4 regions of the Novosphingobium panipatense genome follow, and region 3 is predicted to be linked to each of the others. Evidence: predicted binding sites of a transcription regulator. Region 3 holds the regulator's gene; each other region holds the start of a gene.
What was found. The regulator LexA, encoded in region 3, represses DNA repair genes until DNA is damaged. The targets are predictions, from matches to a motif close to GTTCCNCNCTTGTTCT.
Positions count from the first base shown of each region.

Region 1 (4,282 bases), on a different contig from region 3:
GCCCGGAATGCACATCCACAGCCAGTCTTCATCCAGGAGGCTGGTGGCGTAACCGGCGAAGATCAGGACGGCCCCGACCATGCCGAGAGCGGTCAGCAAATCGGGCTTTACCCATCCCGGCATGTGCGCGCACAGCCAGTTCAGCAACCGCCGCTCGCCGATGGCGAGTAGGTTGCGCTGAATGCGAGCGGGAGGCATGATGCGATTTTCCTGCATGGTTCCTTATTGTGACAAGACGCGGTCTTGGCAACCCAAACCGCCTCAGCGTGCGTACGTTTCATCGCCCCGGATGCACACTCCGCTGGGGAGAACCTATTCGCCCAGCAGATGAACCGCTATCTCCCGGCGGTGCGGACGGTGGCGATGCTCGGCAAGGTAAATCCCCTGCCATGTGCCGAGCATCATATGCCCGTCGCGAACCGGCACCTGCAGGTTCACTCCCGTCAGTGTCGTCTTGAGGTGTGCGGGCATGTCGTCCGGCCCCTCCTCGTGACGCGCGTAATGCGCGTCCTCCGGTGCCAGACGGTCCAGCCACCGCGCCAGGTCCACGCGCACCTCCGGCGCGGCATTCTCCTGAATGAGCAGGGAGGCGGAGGTGTGGCGGCATAGCAGGGTGAGCAGACCCTCCCCGATGCCGGTTCCCGCGAGCCACTCCTCCATCGCCGTTGTGATATCGATGAAGCCACGGCCCGCTGTCTGGAAGGAAAGGATGGTCGTTGCCTGTCTCATTGCGCCACGATCCTGCCGATACCCGCCGCCGGTTGCAACCGCGGTGCATCGCAACGAGAGGATTGGAATGGACACGCAGTTCTGCAAGGTCGCCATTGACGGCCACGTCATGATGGTGACGATCGACCGGCCCGAGATGCGCAATGCCCTCCATGCTGGCGCTAATTTCGAATTGGCCGAGGTGTTCGACCGGTTTGAAGCGGATCCGGCGCTGTGGGTGGCGATCCTCACCGGTGCAGGCGACAAGGCGTTCTCCGCCGGTGCCGATCTGCGCTCACCCGCCGCGCCTGACGATCCGCGCTCGTACCGGGGCATGCCTCTTGCGCGGACAGGATTTGCGGGGCTGACCTGGCGCTTCGAGCGTCGCAAGCCGGTGATCGCCGCAGTAAACGGGCTTGCCCTTGGCGGCGGGTTCGAAGCGGCGCTGGCGTGCGACATCATCGTGGCCGCACCGTGTGCGACGTTCGGTCTGACGGAGCCGAAAGTCGGGCTTGCCGCGCTGGGCGGCGGTATCCAGCGGATCGTCCAGGAGTTGGGGCCCAAGCGTGCCCATGCCATGCTGCTCACCGCTCGCCGCATCACCGCCGCCCAGGCGCGCGACTGGGGACTGGTCGCCGAAGTGGCTGCCGATGGCGACCTGCTTGCCTGCGCCCGACGCTGGGCGGACGAGATCCTCGCCTGCTCTCCGGCATCGATCGTGGCCACCAAGGCCGTGATGAAGTCTTACCACGAGTTCGGCATGGAAGTGTCGAACCGCGAGATGTTCGCTCTTCCCGAAGTGCGGCAGATGCTCACGGGCCCGGATGCCCGCGAAGGCGGCAAGGCGCTCTTCGAGAAGCGGACGCCGGTCTGGGCCGAGCCGGGCTGAGCGCCTCACGCTACGGTAAGGCACGGGGGGCAGGTGGCATGGAGTTAAAAGGTAAGTTGACGGCCCCGCCCTCGCCGTGGCACTAGGCCTGCGCCTTAGTGGTCATGCCACTGAACGGCGCGCCTGAGATGACGCAGGTCAACGGACGCGGGTGTAGCTCAATGGTAGAGCAGAAGCTTCCCAAGCTTACGACGAGGGTTCGATTCCCTTCACCCGCTCCAGATTTCCCGATCGAGATCACGGACAAAAATCCGGAGTGACCGACGCTGCAGGCGGCGGGCAAAGTTCTGGTCAAGCGAATCCGGACCAGCTATGATCCCTGTCCGTACAGGGAGGCCGCTATAGACGCGCTTTCGCTCATTGGCTTGGCAAGCAGTGTCAGCTTGTTGTCCGGGTGGCGACTGTACCTTTGTGTTTTTGCCACGGGATTGGCGATGAAGGCGGGCTGGATCGCCATGCCCGAGCATCTCGGCGGATTGGCTGTTCTCGCAAGTCCCTGGGTTCTTGGCGCCTCCGGGCTGGGATTGGCGGCGGAGTTCCTGGCGGACAAGATCGCGTGGGTCGATTCTGTCTGGGATGGCGTGCATACCTTCATACGTCCTGTGGGCGGCGCGCTGCTGGCCCTGACCATCGTCGACCCCGCCGATCCCGCCTGGCAGATCGTCGGCCTTCTGCCTGGCGGCAGCGCAGCCTTGTTGGCCCACGGGGCGAAGGCGGGAACCCGGGCGGTGGTCAACACCAGCCCCGAACCTGTCAGCAATGTCGCCGTGTCGCTCACCGAAGATACGGTCACGGGCACGATGCTGGTGCTGGCCTTCGCCAATCCTGTAGTCGCCACCATCATCGCCGTCTTCCTGACAGTCACGGCTGTGGCCGTTCTCCTCGTTCTGCGCCGCCTTCTGAGACGGATGCGACCGGCGCGGGCTGCCACAAATCGCTTCCACATGGAGCCACCTGCGAATGGAGGTGTTTCCTAGCGCGTAAGACAAGGTTCGTTAGCAGGAGAGAAGATATGGAATACGGAATCCTTGGTTGGATCATCGTCGGCCTGATCGCCGGTATCTTGGCCAAGTGGATCATGCCCGGCCGTGACCCGGGCGGGATCATCGTCACCATCCTGATCGGTATCGCCGGGGGTCTTCTGGGCGGTTTCCTCGGCAGCCTGCTTGGCCTTGGTGGCGGGAACATCATCAACATCCTGCTGGCGACCGTGGGCGCCATCATCCTCTTGTGGATCTATCGCATGATGAGGGGGCGCGCCGCCTGAATACCGGCACCGGAAACGAGCACGGGGCATTCCTCAGGGGTGCCCCGCAGCGTTCCGTTGCGATTCTATCCCCCACTCAACGCCGGAGACTTGCTTGACGGAATGGCTGACTCGGTAGAACATATAGGGAACAACCGAGTCGATGCTGATCCATGCCTGCCCTACCCCCCACCCCCTCGACCAGACGCGCATCTGCGCCTCCGTCCTGCGCAGAAACGCTGGCCACACTGCGCCAGGAGCTTGCAAGCGTCCGTCCGGCCAACTGTCCGGCGCTTCCCTTCGACCTGCCGGAGATCGACGGCCAGCTGGCCGACGCGGGGCTTGATTCCAGCGGCCTGCATGAAGTTGCCGCCGCCACCGCAAGCCTGAACGACGACGCCGCCGCAACGCTGTTCCTTGCGGGTGTCGCGGGTCGGTTCGCCACACATCCGAACTCGACGATGCTGTGGGCTGTCACCGCCTTTGACCTTTATGCCCCGGGGCTGGAGCAAGTCGGGCTGAACCCGGGGAAAGTCCTTTACGGCCAGGGGCGCAAGGACGCCGAAGTTCTCGCCATGGCGGAAGATGCCTTGCGAGACGGTTCGCTGGCCTGTGTCGTGGCGGAAGTGAAGGCTGCAGACATGACGGCCACGCGCCGCCTTCAACTGGCCGCCTCCGATGGCCAGACGCCGATGCTGCTCTATCGCCGGCACCGCTCTCGCGAGGGATGTCCGCTGCGCACGCCCTCCTCTGCCATGACACGCTGGCGCATCGGGTGCCTCGCGTCCGAACGCCTGCCCTGGCCGGGAGTTGGCAGGGCTCGCTGGCAGGTGGAATTGGTCCGCCAGCGGAACGGCAATCCTTTCACTCTCGAACTGGAGGCGTGCGATGCCGAGGGTCGCCTCGCTCTTCCTGCCTCAGCTGCCGATCGAGCGGCTGCGCAGGAAAGAGCGGCCAGCCACGCCGCTTGAAGGCTCCGCGCCGGCAAGGCCCCGCCTCGCCGACCCCATCGACGACGATCCGGGCGCCTGCTCCGTGCCGCGGGGCGGCGGCTGGCGTCCGGGGGCACGCTGGGCACGCGACGACGCATCCGGGCGTCGCCCTTCTCAGTCGGACCTCGACCGATTACCGGCGCATCAGCGTCCGACGATGCGCGAGATGGGACGGCGCAGCGAACCGGCGGGGCACCCCTTCAAGGCAAGGCATCGGGATGAAGCCGCTGCCATGACAGCCCCGGCGCCCGGTCCCGGCCTGGCCTGGGGCCGCCCCATGGTCCTGATCCTGCGGGAGGGGCAGCGCGAGGTGATCAGTTCCGCCTGTCCGCTTGCTCTCGAACTCGGGCTCTATCCCGGCATGACGGCAGCGCACGCGCGGGCGCTGATTGCCGATCTGGACGTTCGCGAGGCCGAGCCCGCAGCCGATCGCGCCCTGCTCGACCG
Region 1 is NZ_FXUI01000003.1:126,133-130,414, reverse strand. Features, by position in the region: gene QOL62_RS05880 (CDP-alcohol phosphatidyltransferase family protein) at 1-216, opposite strand, end outside; gene QOL62_RS05875 (secondary thiamine-phosphate synthase enzyme YjbQ) at 313-729, opposite strand; gene QOL62_RS05870 (enoyl-CoA hydratase-related protein) at 797-1,597, shown strand; tRNA gene QOL62_RS05865 (tRNA-Gly) at 1,745-1,818, shown strand; gene QOL62_RS05860 (DUF4126 domain-containing protein) at 1,963-2,574, shown strand; gene QOL62_RS05855 (GlsB/YeaQ/YmgE family stress response membrane protein) at 2,610-2,864, shown strand; gene QOL62_RS05850 (ImuA family protein) at 3,017-3,814, shown strand; gene QOL62_RS05845 (DUF6504 family protein) at 3,732-4,282, shown strand, end outside.
Region 1: a site for LexA is predicted at 2,981-2,996, ahead of QOL62_RS05850 (ImuA family protein). Genes of this name have one in related genera too.

Region 2 (4,282 bases), on a different contig from region 3:
CACCGGGCAATCCTGCACGACGGCACGGAGGTTGTAGTGAAGATCCGCCGCCCCGGTATTCGCAAGGCGATGGAAGCGGACCTTCGGCTGCTGCGCCATCTCGCGGTGCTCGTGGAGGAACGCAGCGCAATGGCGCGGCGTATGATGCCGTCTGCCATGATCGAGCAGTTGGGACGCGAGATCCTCGACGAACTGAACTTCACGAATGAAGGCCGCAACGCCGACATGCTGCGCGCCGACCTTGCCACCATGCCGGAAGCGGTGGTGCCGCGCATTCATTGGCAGCACACCAGCGACGCGGTTCTGGTGATGGATTACATCGTCGGCGTACCCCCACGCGATCCGGTCGCGTTGCGCGACAGGGGCATCGATCCTTCGGTCATCGCCGATATCGGTGCGCGCATGGTGCTGGAAATGGTACTGGTCAACGGGCGCTTCCATGCCGATCCTCACCCCGGCAACATGCTGTGCCTGCCGCCCGGCCAGCGTGGGACGGGAGAATCCGCCGGGGCAGGCGCGGGCGAACGGCTGGCGCTGCTGGACCTCGGTTCGGTCGGGTTCGTCAGCCCGCGTCGCCAGCATGAGTTCCTCACTTTCATCCTCTCGCTGCGCAACAACGACCCTGCTGGCGTGGCGGACATGCTGGCGCTCTGGTCCCAGGCCGGGGAAGTCCCGCGCGAGCGGTTGCTGACGGCGTCGGAGCGCCTCGTCGCGCGGCACGGCAGCGGCGCTCTGGTGCTGAACGCGATGGTGGCGGATTTCTTCCCGTTGCTGCGCAAGGAAGGCCTGATCCTCCCGCCCGATCTCGTGCTCATCTTCAAGGCCATGGTGACGATGGACGGCGTCCTGTCCGCCATCGCGCCTGACTTCGACCTCTCCAAGGCGCTGACGGCGCTGCGTGGCCGGCTCGTCTCCGCACGGCTGACACGGCTGGCCGAGCCGGAGCGCCTGGAGGCGCTGTTCCTCGAAGTGTCGCGGCTGTCAGCCGATGCACCGCGGCTCATGCGGGCCGCCACCGCGCGGCTGGAACAGCGTGATCCGCCGACACAGAGCGAAGGGACGGCGCGTGCCATCCGTCATGCGGGGACGTTCGTAGGGGCTGCCATCGTGCTGCACGCGGTCGCGTCGCTGCTCGTGGCTTTGATGTAGAGAGCTTGCCGGCGGCGGGCCGCGCTTAACGGGCGCAGCGGTTGTAGTTACCGGCGTTGCAGGCGGCGACGTCCTTGCGCCAGGCGCGCATGTCGCGCTCGTACTGGCGGCGCTGCGCCGCATAGTCCGCCTGGCCCTCCTCGTACGCGCGCCTGTCCCGTGCGTAGCGGCTGCCGCTATCCCGGGCCGCCTCGTGATCGCGCCACGCTTGCGCATAGCCGGCATCGCGACGGCGCACGTAATCCAGTTGCTCCCGGTTGAGGCGGCGGATCGTGGCGGCGTCCTTGGCGATCGCTTCCGGGGTCATCGCCGCATCGCGGGGATCATCCGCGAACAGCGGCGCCGGAATACTCATGCACGTGACAAGGGCCAGAGCCAGAACCGAACGCGCAACCCGCATGAACCGCCACCCTCATCAACCTGACGAGTTGCGTTTGCCTCTTTGGGGTGGCGGTTGCAAAGCGGATGCGACGAGCGGTTCATCGCAGAAGCAGGCGGGCCTCGCGATTCGAGGCCCGGAGCCGGGCGACGGGCCTCAGCGGGTGGTGCCGGGTACGGCGGGTTCGGGGGGGCACTTTACCGCATCGCCGTCCCAGCAGGCCTTGGTGCGCACCTCCCACTGGTCGCGGCTGGCGCGGTAGGCTCCGACTGCCTCATCGTGCGCGTGCAGCGTGTTCGCGTAAGCCTGTGTGTCGCGGCGGATCTTCATCTCGTTAAGGGCAAGCGCGGCTTCGTGCTGCGCCTCGCTTGCGGAATTTGCTGCGACCTGCCGCTGTGCCGCTTCGGCCTGCTGCGCGTTCAGGATACGCCGTTTCTCTTCGGGGTTGCCCGGTTCGGGCCGGCTTGATGCGGGTGCGTCTACCGTCTGAGCGGTTGTTCGCGCGGTCGGCTCCTGCGCCGTGGCGGGCACGGTCAGGGCGAGGGCTGCAAGAGTGGCAGCGAGGCTGGGGATCGGGCGCATGGCTTTCTCCTGTGTCGTTGGCCAAGGGTTCGTAGCGGGACGAACGCCCGGGAGCCGGCCGGTATCCGCTGGGCAACCGCTTCACCCTCTCAGCCGTTGCTGACGAACGACGAGGCGCCGCGTGCCCCCCGCAATACCGCCGCCGCCAAATTTCCATTTCCCCGCCGTCCCTTGCCTTGACCTGCGTAGATCCCATCTAAGCGAAAACCCGCGAAGCGCCCTTGATGGCCGCGAACAAATCTGGAACACAGCCTTCCCATGAGTCTCTCCCACATCACGGTGCGCGGTGCGCGCGAGCATAACCTCAAGGGCTTCGACATCGCGCTCCCGCGTGAGAAGCTGATCGTCATCACCGGGCTTTCGGGTTCGGGCAAGTCCAGCCTCGCCTTCGACACGATCTACGCCGAAGGGCAGCGCCGCTACGTGGAATCCTTGAGCGCCTATGCGCGCCAGTTCCTCGAGATGATGCAGAAGCCCGATGTCGAGCATATCGACGGCCTCTCGCCCGCGATCTCGATCGAGCAGAAGACGACGAGCCGCAACCCGCGCTCCACCGTCGCCACCGTGACCGAGATCTGGGATTACATGCGCCTGCTCTGGGCGCGCGTGGGCGTGCCCTATTCCCCGGCCACAGGCCTCCCGATCGAGGCGCAGACGGTGTCGAACATGGTCGACCGGGTGATGGCCCTGCCGGAAGGCACGCGCCTCTACCTGCTCGCCCCCGTGGTGCGCGGCCGCAAGGGGGAATATCGCAAGGAACTGGCCGAGTGGCAGAAGGCGGGCTACACCCGCGTGCGCATCGACGGCGAGTTCTACGCGATCGAGGATGCCCCCGCGCTCGACAAGAAGTTCAAGCACGACATCGAGGTCGTGGTGGATCGCATCGCGGTGAAAGACGGTATCCAGACCCGCCTGGCCGACAGCTTCGAGCAGGCGCTCAAGCTGGCGGACGGCTTGGCCTACGTCGACCTGGCCGATGGCATCGTGCCGGGCCGGGAAGAAGGCGGGGAGGGCACCAACCTCAAGGGCGCGGGCCTGCCCGCCAACCGCATCGTCTTCTCCGAGAAGTTCGCCTGCCCTGTCAGCGGCTTCACCATCGAAGAGATCGAGCCGCGCCTGTTCTCGTTCAACGCGCCGCAAGGCGCCTGTCCGGCCTGCGACGGCCTTGGCGAGAAGCTGCTGTTCGATCCCCAGTTGGTCGTTCCCAACGAGCATCTGACGCTCAAGCAGGGGGCGGTCGTCCCCTGGGCCAAGTCCAACCCGCCCAGCCCCTACTATATGCAGGTGCTCTCCAGCCTTGCCGCACACTTCGGCTTCGCGCTGACGACGCCGTGGGACGAACTGCCCGGCGAGGTCAAGCTGGTGATCCTCTACGGCACCGGCGGCAAGGCGGTGCCGCTCACCTTCAAGGACGGGCGCAAGGAATACACCGTCAACAAGCCGTTCGAAGGCGTAATCGGCAATCTCAACCGCCGCATGATCCAGACCGACAGCGCCTTCATGCGCGAGGAACTGGCCAAGTACCAGACCGCGCAGCCGTGCGAGACCTGCCACGGCAAGCGCCTCAAGCCGGAGGCGCTTTCGGTCAAGGTGGCGGGCAGCGACATCGCGGACGCCGCGCGCCTCTCCGTGGCGGACGCCTTCGCGTGGTTCGGCGGGCTGGAAGACAGGCTCACCAACCAGCAGCGACAGATCGCGCACGCCATCCTCAAGGAGATCAACGAACGGCTGGGCTTTCTCAACAACGTCGGCCTGGACTACCTCAACCTCGACCGGACCAGCGGCACCCTCTCCGGCGGTGAGAGCCAGCGCATCCGCCTCGCCAGCCAGATCGGCTCCGGCCTCTCGGGCGTGCTCTACGTGCTCGACGAGCCAAGCATCGGCCTTCACCAGCGCGACAACGACATGCTGCTCGAAACCCTCAAGCGGCTGCGCGACCTCGGCAACACGGTCATCGTGGTGGAGCATGACGAGGATGCGATCCGCACCGCCGACTACCTCGTAGATCTCGGCCCCGGCGCGGGCGTCCACGGCGGCGAGGTCGTTGCCGAAGGCACGCTCAAGCAGGTGCTCAAGAGCAAGAACAGCCTTACCGCACAGTACCTCAACGGTACTCGCCGGATCGAGGTGCCCACCGAACGCCGCAAGGGCAACGGCCACTTCGTTTGCGTA
Region 2 is NZ_FXUI01000001.1:191,626-195,907, forward strand. Features, by position in the region: gene QOL62_RS00890 (ABC1 kinase family protein) at 1-1,149, shown strand, start outside; gene QOL62_RS00895 (hypothetical protein) at 1,175-1,504, opposite strand; gene QOL62_RS00900 (hypothetical protein) at 1,685-2,110, opposite strand; gene uvrA (excinuclease ABC subunit UvrA) at 2,369-4,282, shown strand, end outside.
Region 2: a site for LexA is predicted at 2,342-2,357, ahead of uvrA (excinuclease ABC subunit UvrA). Genes of this name have one in related genera too.

Region 3 (4,282 bases):
CGGCCAGGTCGAAGGGTCCGCATCGCGCCATTCGCTTTCCACGCGGAACGGCCGACGCTCTTCCTGCGCCTTCTGACGGCGTTCGGCCAGTTCGTCGCTGCTGAGGTAGCAGCGATAGGCTCTGCCGCGTTCCATCAGTTGCGCGGCAACCTGTGCGTGGCGGTCTGACCGTTCGAACTGAAAAACCGGCGCTTCATCCCCGTCGAGGCCGAGCCAGGAGAGTCCATCGAAAATGGCATCAATCGCGGCATCGGTGGAGCGAGCGCGGTCGGTGTCCTCGATACGAAGAAGATATTTCCCGCTATGGTGACGGGCAAAAAGCCAGTTGAAAAGGGCCGTCCGGGCGCCGCCGATATGCAGATAACCGGTGGGCGAGGGGGCAAAGCGCGTCACGACGGCCTTGCTGCCTGCCGCTCCGCCCGATGCACTGCCGCTTGCCATCAACTCGACCTTCCTGTCCTATACGCGGCCATGGGGATTCAAGCCGCAGTCTTTGAAAATTCGCTCACGGACGCGTCCGAAGCCGCTGCATTGCAGCATGGGCCATGGACCTGCAAGCGCCTCTTGTCGAGGGGTTTGGCCGCCTCGGAAAGATTTCTTCACCAAGCAGGATTCGAGCAGGGACCGTGGCTCTCCGTCGCCTTCGGTGCGGGGATAACCGCCTGGTTTGCGTTGCCTACGCCCATCTGGTGGGCAGCCTTCCTGGGCATCGCCCTTGCGTTCATTGCAACTGGCTCCGCGTCCTTTTCCGCCCGTCAGACTTACCCTTATCTTCTCCGAGGGACGACTGCGGTAGTGTTGATAATGGCGGGTGGCCTATCGGTAGCGTGGGTCCGGTCGGAACTGGTTGGAGCAGCGCCGATCGAGCGGCCAATCTCCGGTGTCTTCGAAGGCCGGTTGCTTGGTATAGAGCCGCAACCCGCCCGGGGCCGCGATCGCCTGCTGCTGGCTATGCGCGATCCTACCACAGATTCGGGCCGTGCAATCAAGATCCGCGTCAATCGGGCTCGCGATGGATCCCACCTGCGGCTGCAGACGGGGGACGTGATCCGCTTTCAAGGAAGGTTGATGCCGCCTGCGCCGCCAATGCTGCCGGGTGCTTACAACTTCGCCCGCACGGCGTGGTTTTCCGGCATCGCTGCGACCGGGTCGGTTCTCGGCCCGGTGCTACATGTTGAGCGGGGCCGCCCGGCGGGACGGCTTGCCGAACTGCGCCAGAAGCTTACGGACCACGTCCGCAGCCGGATCGGCGAAAGCGCCTCAGGGCTTGCGGCCGCCTTTGTAACGGGTGACCGGGGTGGCATAGTGGCTGTGGATGATCAGGCGATGCGGGACTCAGGCCTCGCGCACCTTCTCTCCATCAGCGGCCTGCATGTGAGCGCTCTTGTGGGCGCCGTGTATCTTCTGGTCCTGCGGCTTGCTGCGCTGTTCCCGTGGCTGGCGCTCAGAGTCCGGCTGCCCGTTCTCGCCGCGGGCGGCGGTGCGCTGGCGGGCATCGGCTACACGCTAATCTCAGGGGCGGAAGTGCCGACCGTGCGGTCCTGCGTGGGTGCCTTGCTGGTGCTGATCGCCCTCGCGCTCGGGCGTGAGCCTTTGTCGCTGCGGATGCTGGCGGTGGCGGCCTTCTGCGTCATGATGCTCTGGCCAGAAGCGGTGATGGGTCCGAGCTTTCAGATGAGCTTCGGGGCGGTCCTCGCCCTGGTTGCGATCAGCGGGGCAGCGCCGGTTCGCCGCTTCATGGCGCCACGAGACGAGGCGTTGATCATCCGCGCTCTGCGCAGCCTGGTCTTGCTGCTTGTGACCGGCATCGTCATCGATCTGGCGCTGATGCCGATCGGGCTTTTTCACTTCCACCGCGCCGGCGTATACGGCGCGCTCGCCAATGTGGTGGCAATTCCGCTTACGACCTTCATTGTCATGCCTCTGCTGGCCGGAGCGCTTCTGCTGGATCTCGTCGGAGCGGGAACCCCCCTCTGGTGGTTGGCCGCCCACGCCATCGAGGCCCTGCTGGCACTTGCCCATACGTTCGCTTCGCTGCCAGGAGCCGTCAACCTGCTGCCTGCGACCGGCAACGGCGCATTCCTCGTCTTCATCCTCGGCGGACTGTGGCTCGGCTTATGGAGCGGTCGTGTGCGCTGGCTTGGCCTGCCCCCGGCGCTAGGCGGAGCCTTCCTGTTGGCCATGTCACCGTCTGCAGACATTCTCGTGCCGGGCGACGGCCGACAGGTCGGCGTGGTGGAGGAGGGCGGGCAGCGGTTGTTCCTCCTCAGGAACAGCGACGGCGGCTTCGTGCGCGACAACCTGATGGAATTTACCGGCATGGAAGCGGAACCTCTTTCTCTGGCTCGCTGGCCGAATGCCCGTTGCAACCAGGACTTCTGCACCTTCACCATCGTACGTGAGGGCAGGAACTGGCGACTGCTCTTGTCACGCGGACGCGATACCGTCCCCGAGCGCGCGCTTGCCGCCGCATGTGAGCGCAGCGATATCGTCATAGCGGATCGCTGGCTGCCCAGGAGTTGCCGCCCCCGGTGGTTTAAAGCCGACCGCCGCAGTCTGAAACAAAGCGGAGGACTTGCTATCCACCTGGGTGAGCAGAGGATCGACACCGTCGCTCAAACCCAGGGAGAACATGGGTGGTGGGTAAGGCGTCCCGACGCCTTGGACAGGCCGCGGCGGCCTTAAGTCGCCGCATCCTGTTCCTCAACGTCCGTCATCGAACGAGGTTTTGTTCAGTGATAACGGCGGAGCAAACCTGCCAGCTTGCCTTGGACCTCAACCTCGTCCGGTCCGTAGATCTGCGGTTCATAAGCGGCATTCGCAGGGTCCAGCCGAACCATGCCGGCTTCGCGACGAAGGTACTTGAGCGTCGCTTCTTCGCCGCGGACCAGCGCGACCACAATTTCACCGTCCCGGGCGGAGCTGGTGCGCTTCACCAGCGCAAAGTCGCCGTCCAGTATGCCAGCTTCGATCATCGAATCGCCTGAAACCTCAAGCGCATAATGTTCCCCGGTGCCCAGCAGCGCTGCAGGTACCGGCAAGGTCGACTGCCCTTCCAGCGCCTCGATGGGAACGCCAGCGGCGATCCGGCCGTGCAGAGGGATTTCGATGACGTCATTGGCGGGTTGCGCGGCGGGACGACTGGTGGCCGGCGCTGACTGGTCATTGCTGTTCGCCGCCATGGCGGGGCGCGTAGCGCGAAGGCTCGCGTCATCCGGCTGACGCAGGACCTCGAGAGCGCGGGCCCTGTTGGGCAGGCGTCGAATGAAGCCACGCTCCTCAAGCGCGGAGATGAGCCGGTGCACCCCGGACTTCGACTTGAGATCCAGCGCCTCCTTCATCTCCTCAAAGCTGGGAGAAATGCCGCTTTCGTCGAGCCGGGTCTGAATGAACCGGAGCAGTTCGTGCTGCTTGCGCGTCAACATGGTCGCTGCCTTTTCGTCGGGTGCGAACGGGAAATCGATCTTCTGTTCTCCTAGTGAACATTCGGAGAACAAGCAAGCAACGAATTGCACCCGTTTTCACATCGAACCGGCACCCTCCAGCAGGAAGACATGGACGTCGTCCCCCGGTACAGCGGCCTCGGCAAGAGGCAGTCGGTCGATCAGGGCGTTGCTGGCGGCAAGAGAGGAGAGTGCTCCGCTGTCCTGAAGGGGATTCGGGCAGACGAATTCACCATCCCATGTGCCGCGCAGGAATTCGCGGCGGTGACCGTTCTGGCGAAGCGGTGCCGCGATCCTGGCCTTGCAGCGGATGGGCAGCACCCGGGCCGCACCCGCTGCTGCCCGGAGAAGCGGCAGGAGAAACATGTAGGCGGTGACGTAGCTGGACACCGGGTTGCCGGGCAGACCGAGTATGACCTGTACTCGCCCATTCTGCTTACGCGTGGCGACGAGGATGGGCTTGCCGGGCTTGATGGCGACCCGCCAGAAAGCGATGTCCGCTCCCCAGCTTTCCAGCGCCGGGCGTATCAAGTCGTGATCTCCAACGGATGCCCCGCCCGTCGTGACGATGATGTCGCACCCGGCCGCGCGGTCGAGAGCGGCAGTGAGATCTTCCACGGTGTCGGCAACTGGTCCTAGCCGCAAGATCTCGCTTGCGAGCGGCGCGGCGAGAGCTGCCAGCATCGTGCCGTTAGTTGCGGGGATCTGGTGCGCTTCACAGCATTCCGGATCAGCTGCCAGTTCGTCACCGCTGTCGACAATGGCAATGCGGGGAAGACGGTGGACGGCCAGATGCTTGTGACCGGCCGCCATCGCCAAAGCGGCTTGCGCAGGGCCGA
Region 3 is NZ_FXUI01000007.1:20,981-25,262, reverse strand. Features, by position in the region: gene gltX (glutamate--tRNA ligase) at 1-441, opposite strand, end outside; gene QOL62_RS12155 (ComEC/Rec2 family competence protein) at 355-2,685, shown strand; gene lexA (transcriptional repressor LexA) at 2,733-3,425, opposite strand; gene QOL62_RS12145 (molybdopterin molybdotransferase MoeA) at 3,522-4,282, opposite strand, start outside.

Region 4 (4,282 bases), on a different contig from region 3:
CGCCCTCTTCCCAGCCGGGTAGAAAGACGTTGTCGAATTCCAGTCCCTTCGCGGCGTGCATGGTCATGATCGTGACCTTTTCCTCATCCGCCGCGTTCTCGTTGTCCATGACGAGGCTGACGTGCTCGAGGAAGTCGCCAAGGCTGTCGTATTCCTCCATCGCCCGCGCAAGCTCGACCAGGTTTTCAAGGCGGCCGTTGGCCTCGGCGGTTTTTTCCGCCTGCAGGGCATCGGTGTAGCCGCTTTCGTCCATGACCGTGCGCAGGAGGTCTGCCGGGCCGACCGTCGCCGACAGGTCTCGCCAGCGGGCGAAGTCGCGCATCAGGGAAAGGAAGGTGTTGCGGGCGCGGGCCGGAAGCTCGTCCGTGTCCGCGATTTCGATGGCGGCGTGAGCGAGCGGGATGCCGCGTCGGCGGGCCAGCGTGTGCAAGGCCTCCAGCGCCTTGGCGCCGAGGCCGCGCTTGGGCGCGTTGTAGATCCGTTCGAACGCCAAGTCGTCGGCCGATTGGGCGATGACTCGCAAGTACGCGAGGGCATCGCGGATCTCGGCCCGCTCATAGAAGCGGAAGCCGCCAACGATCCGGTACTTCATACCGATCGAGATGAAGCGGTCTTCGAACTCGCGGGTCTGATATTGCGCGCGCACGAGGATTGCGATCTGATCGAGCGGAGCGCCCTCGCGCTCAAGGCGTTCGATCTCGTCGCCGACGCGGCGCGCCTCCTCCGGCCCATCCCAGACACCGATCACGCGGACCTTGTCTCCGGCGTGACGCTCGGTCCAGAGAGTCTTGCCTAGGCGCTCGCTGTTCTCGTTGATGAGCCCGGAGGCGGCGGCCAGGATCTGCGGCGTAGAACGGTAATTCTGTTCAAGCCGGATGACCTTGGCGCCGGGGAAATCCTTTTCGAAACGCAGGATGTTCGCCACTTCGGCGCCGCGCCAGGAATAGATGGACTGGTCGTCGTCCCCAACGACGCAGATGTTCTGGCGGCCCTGCGCGATCAGACGCAGCCATAGGTACTGCACCTGGTTGGTGTCCTGGTATTCGTCCACCATGACGTACTTGAAGCGCTGTTGATACTGTTCCAGCACATCGCGATTGGTGCGCAGGATGTTCAGCATGTGCAGCAGGAGATCGCCGAAGTCACAGGCGTTCACCGCCCGCAGCCGCTCCTGGTAAAGCTGATAGAACTTCTGCCCTTTACCGTTTGCATAGGCTTCGCTCTCCCCGGCATCGAGATCGCCGGGGTTGAGACCGCGATTCTTCCAGCGATCGATGCAGCCGGCGAGCTGCCGGGCGGGCCAGCGCTTCTCGTCCAAGCCTTCGGCCTGGATCAACTGCTTGAGCAGGCGCAGTTGATCGTCCGTGTCGATGATCGTGTAGTTCGACTGCAGGCCTACCAGCTCAGCATGGCGGCGCAGCATCTTGGCGGCGATGGAGTGGAAGGTGCCGAGCCAGGGCATGCCTTCGACGGCCGGGCCGATCAGGTGTCCCACACGCTCGCGCATTTCGCGCGCGGCCTTGTTCGTGAAGGTGACGCAGAGGATTTCACTGGGCCAGGCGAGGCGGCTGCGGACAAGATGAGCAAGCCGTGCGGTGAGGGCGGCCGTTTTCCCGGTGCCCGCGCCGGCCAGCATCAGCACAGGCCCTTCGGTGGTGAGAACAGCGTCGCGCTGCGGCGCGTTCAAGCCGCTGATGAGCGGATCGTTCTGATCCGCGTCGGAATCGCTAGCAGGAGGGAAGTAAGGATTGTTCACCGTGAACAACTAGGGAACGGAGTGGCTCGGCGCAAGCCCGGTTCGTCGCGCCTCCGGAACGATTGTCGGTGCCTTTCGTCATTGAGGCAGCGTAACGATAACGGAGAGTGAGAATGCGCAAGGTTTTGCTCGCAAGTTGTGGTGCTCTCAGCCTTCTGGCGGCTCCGGCCATGCTTCAGGCGCAGAGCGGGGCAACCCAGCCTCGGCCGATGGACATGCCGGCGAGTCCGCCGGCCAAGCCGTCGCCGCCGATCACGTCCGCCACTACCGGCGCTCCTGCGCCGACGCTGACAACGGAGCAGCGGGGCCTCTACGACGCGTGGACGCCCGATCAACGCAGGGATTACGAAAGCTGGCCTAACGATTACAAGGTCTACTACTGGACGCTCAATGCCGAACAGCAGAAAGGCTACTGGGCGCTGACGCCAGACCAGCGCGGGCAGATCTACCAAATGACACCCGAGCAGCGGCAAACCGCCTGGAATTCGGTTGTCCAGCAGCTGCGCGGCGAAACGCCCACAACCCCGCCGGGACAAGCGAACCCGCCGGGACAGGGCATGCCGACGACAGGTGTGCCCGATCCCCGGGCCGCCGGCCAGGCGGCGCCTCCTGCGATGCCGGCGGACCCATCGTACCAGGGCGGCCCCTACAAAGGTGCGCTGACCCCGCCGCCCGCGACCGCCATGGACAAGGAATATCCACGCTGCACGAAAACCGTCACGGACAACTGCCGTAATCCCGGCGGCAAGTAAGCGGTCGAGCCAGCCGGGCCAGCCGGGTCAGGCGACGCGGCGAAGCAGGTGCAGCCGCGCCTTGCCGACATCGCGTGTGGCATCCGCCTCGAAGCCGCGCAGGGAGACGCTTTCTCCCTTCGCGGTTTCCAGGCTGACCCAGGTGCTCTCGCCGATCCAGCCCAGCCGGGCGAGCTTGTCTATGGCGACGCTTCCCGCCCCGGTGTCGTAGGGCGGGTCCAGAAGCACGAGGTCCAGAGGCTCCTTCGCCGGCCCGAGCGAAAGCACGGACGACGCGCGCACATCACTGCGCGCCTGTGCCTGCAGGTTGGAGATGTTGCGGCGGATTGCACGAATCGCCCCGGCGTCCTGATCCACGAAGAGGCAATGCGCGGCACCGCGCGAAAGCGCCTCGAGGCCGAGTGCTCCGGATCCGGCGAAGAGATCCGCCACCTTGAGCCCGTCGAAGTCGCCAAGGCGGCTCACCAGCATCGAGAAGAGCGTCTCACGCGTGCGATCGGCCGTCGGGCGGGTGGTGTCACCCTCCGGCGCGGCCAGCTTGCGTCCGCGCCACTCACCCGCGATGATGCGCAGGTTGCCGCTCACGCCTTGCTCTCCGGCAGGGTACGGCGGAAGTTCTCCAGATCGCGCTGGCTGATTTCGCCCGCGGCGCCTTTGGGCAGATCGCCAAGACGGAAGGGACCGTAGGCAACGCGGATCAGCCGGCTGACCTGAAGGCCGAGCGCTTCGAGAACGCGGCGCACCTCACGGTTCTTGCCTTCGGTCAGCGTCATCTCGATCCACTGGTTGCGGCCGGTCCGGCGCTCCATATTGGCGTCGATGCGGCCGTAGATCACGCCGTCCACCTCGATGCCTTCCATGAGATCCTCAAGCTGCGCCTGCGTGATGTCGCCGAAGGTGCGGGCGCGGTACGTGCGGGGCACGCCGGTCGCCGGCAACTCGAGCTGGCGCTTGAACTCGCCGTCGTTGGTGAGCAGCAGCAACCCTTCGGTGTTGAGGTCGAGGCGGCCGATCGGCATTACGCGGCCAGCGCCCGGCGGCAGGGCATTGCGCAACGCGGTGTAGATCGTCGGGCGCCCGGCAGGATCGCGCTCGGCGGTGATAAGGCCGCCGGGCTTGTGGAACAGGAAGAGGCGCGTGCTTTCCGGGTCGCGGACGGGGGTGCCGTCCACCGTGATGCCCTGAAGGCTGGTGAGGACGGTAGCCGGTGTGTCGATCACCGTTTCACCCAGCTTCACGCGGCCTTCCGCAATCATGCGCTCCACTTCGCGGCGGCTGGCTATGCCTGCACGTGCGAGCAGCTTGGCAATGCGTTCGCCTTCGCGGGCCGGAAGCGAGGGGTCCTTGGGCGTGGGGCCAGCGGCGCGAGGGGCAGGTCCGGGGCGGCTGCGCGGACGAGGGCCGGCGGGCGCGCCGCCCGGCGAGCCATCCCGGTATCCATCGCGCTGCCGGCCGCCGCGCGAACTGTCGCGGCCGGATTCCTGCCAGGTGCCCGGGCGACGTTCGGCGCGGAACTCCGTCCTCTCTCCACGGTGATCCGAAACCGGCGCGCGGCTCCGTCCTTCGCTGCGATAGCTGTCGGAGCCGCTGCTCCGTGCATCCCGGCGCGGACCGCCGCGAGGCGCTTCGGAGTGAGCGGCCGGGCTGCGGCCCGGTGCCCGGCGAGCATCGCGCTCATCCTTATGGCGCGCCCCGGAGGCCCGAGAGCTGTCACGGGTGCCGCCGTCGCGCGGACCACGCCGGGGCAGCTCGTCGCGAAAATCGTCCCGGCTGC
Region 4 is NZ_FXUI01000001.1:496,424-500,705, forward strand. Features, by position in the region: gene QOL62_RS02345 (ATP-dependent helicase) at 1-1,756, opposite strand, end outside; gene QOL62_RS02350 (hypothetical protein) at 1,870-2,508, shown strand; gene rsmD (16S rRNA (guanine(966)-N(2))-methyltransferase RsmD) at 2,536-3,093, opposite strand; gene QOL62_RS02360 (pseudouridine synthase) at 3,090-4,282, opposite strand, start outside.
Region 4: a site for LexA is predicted at 1,759-1,774, ahead of QOL62_RS02345 (ATP-dependent helicase). Genes of this name have one in related genera too.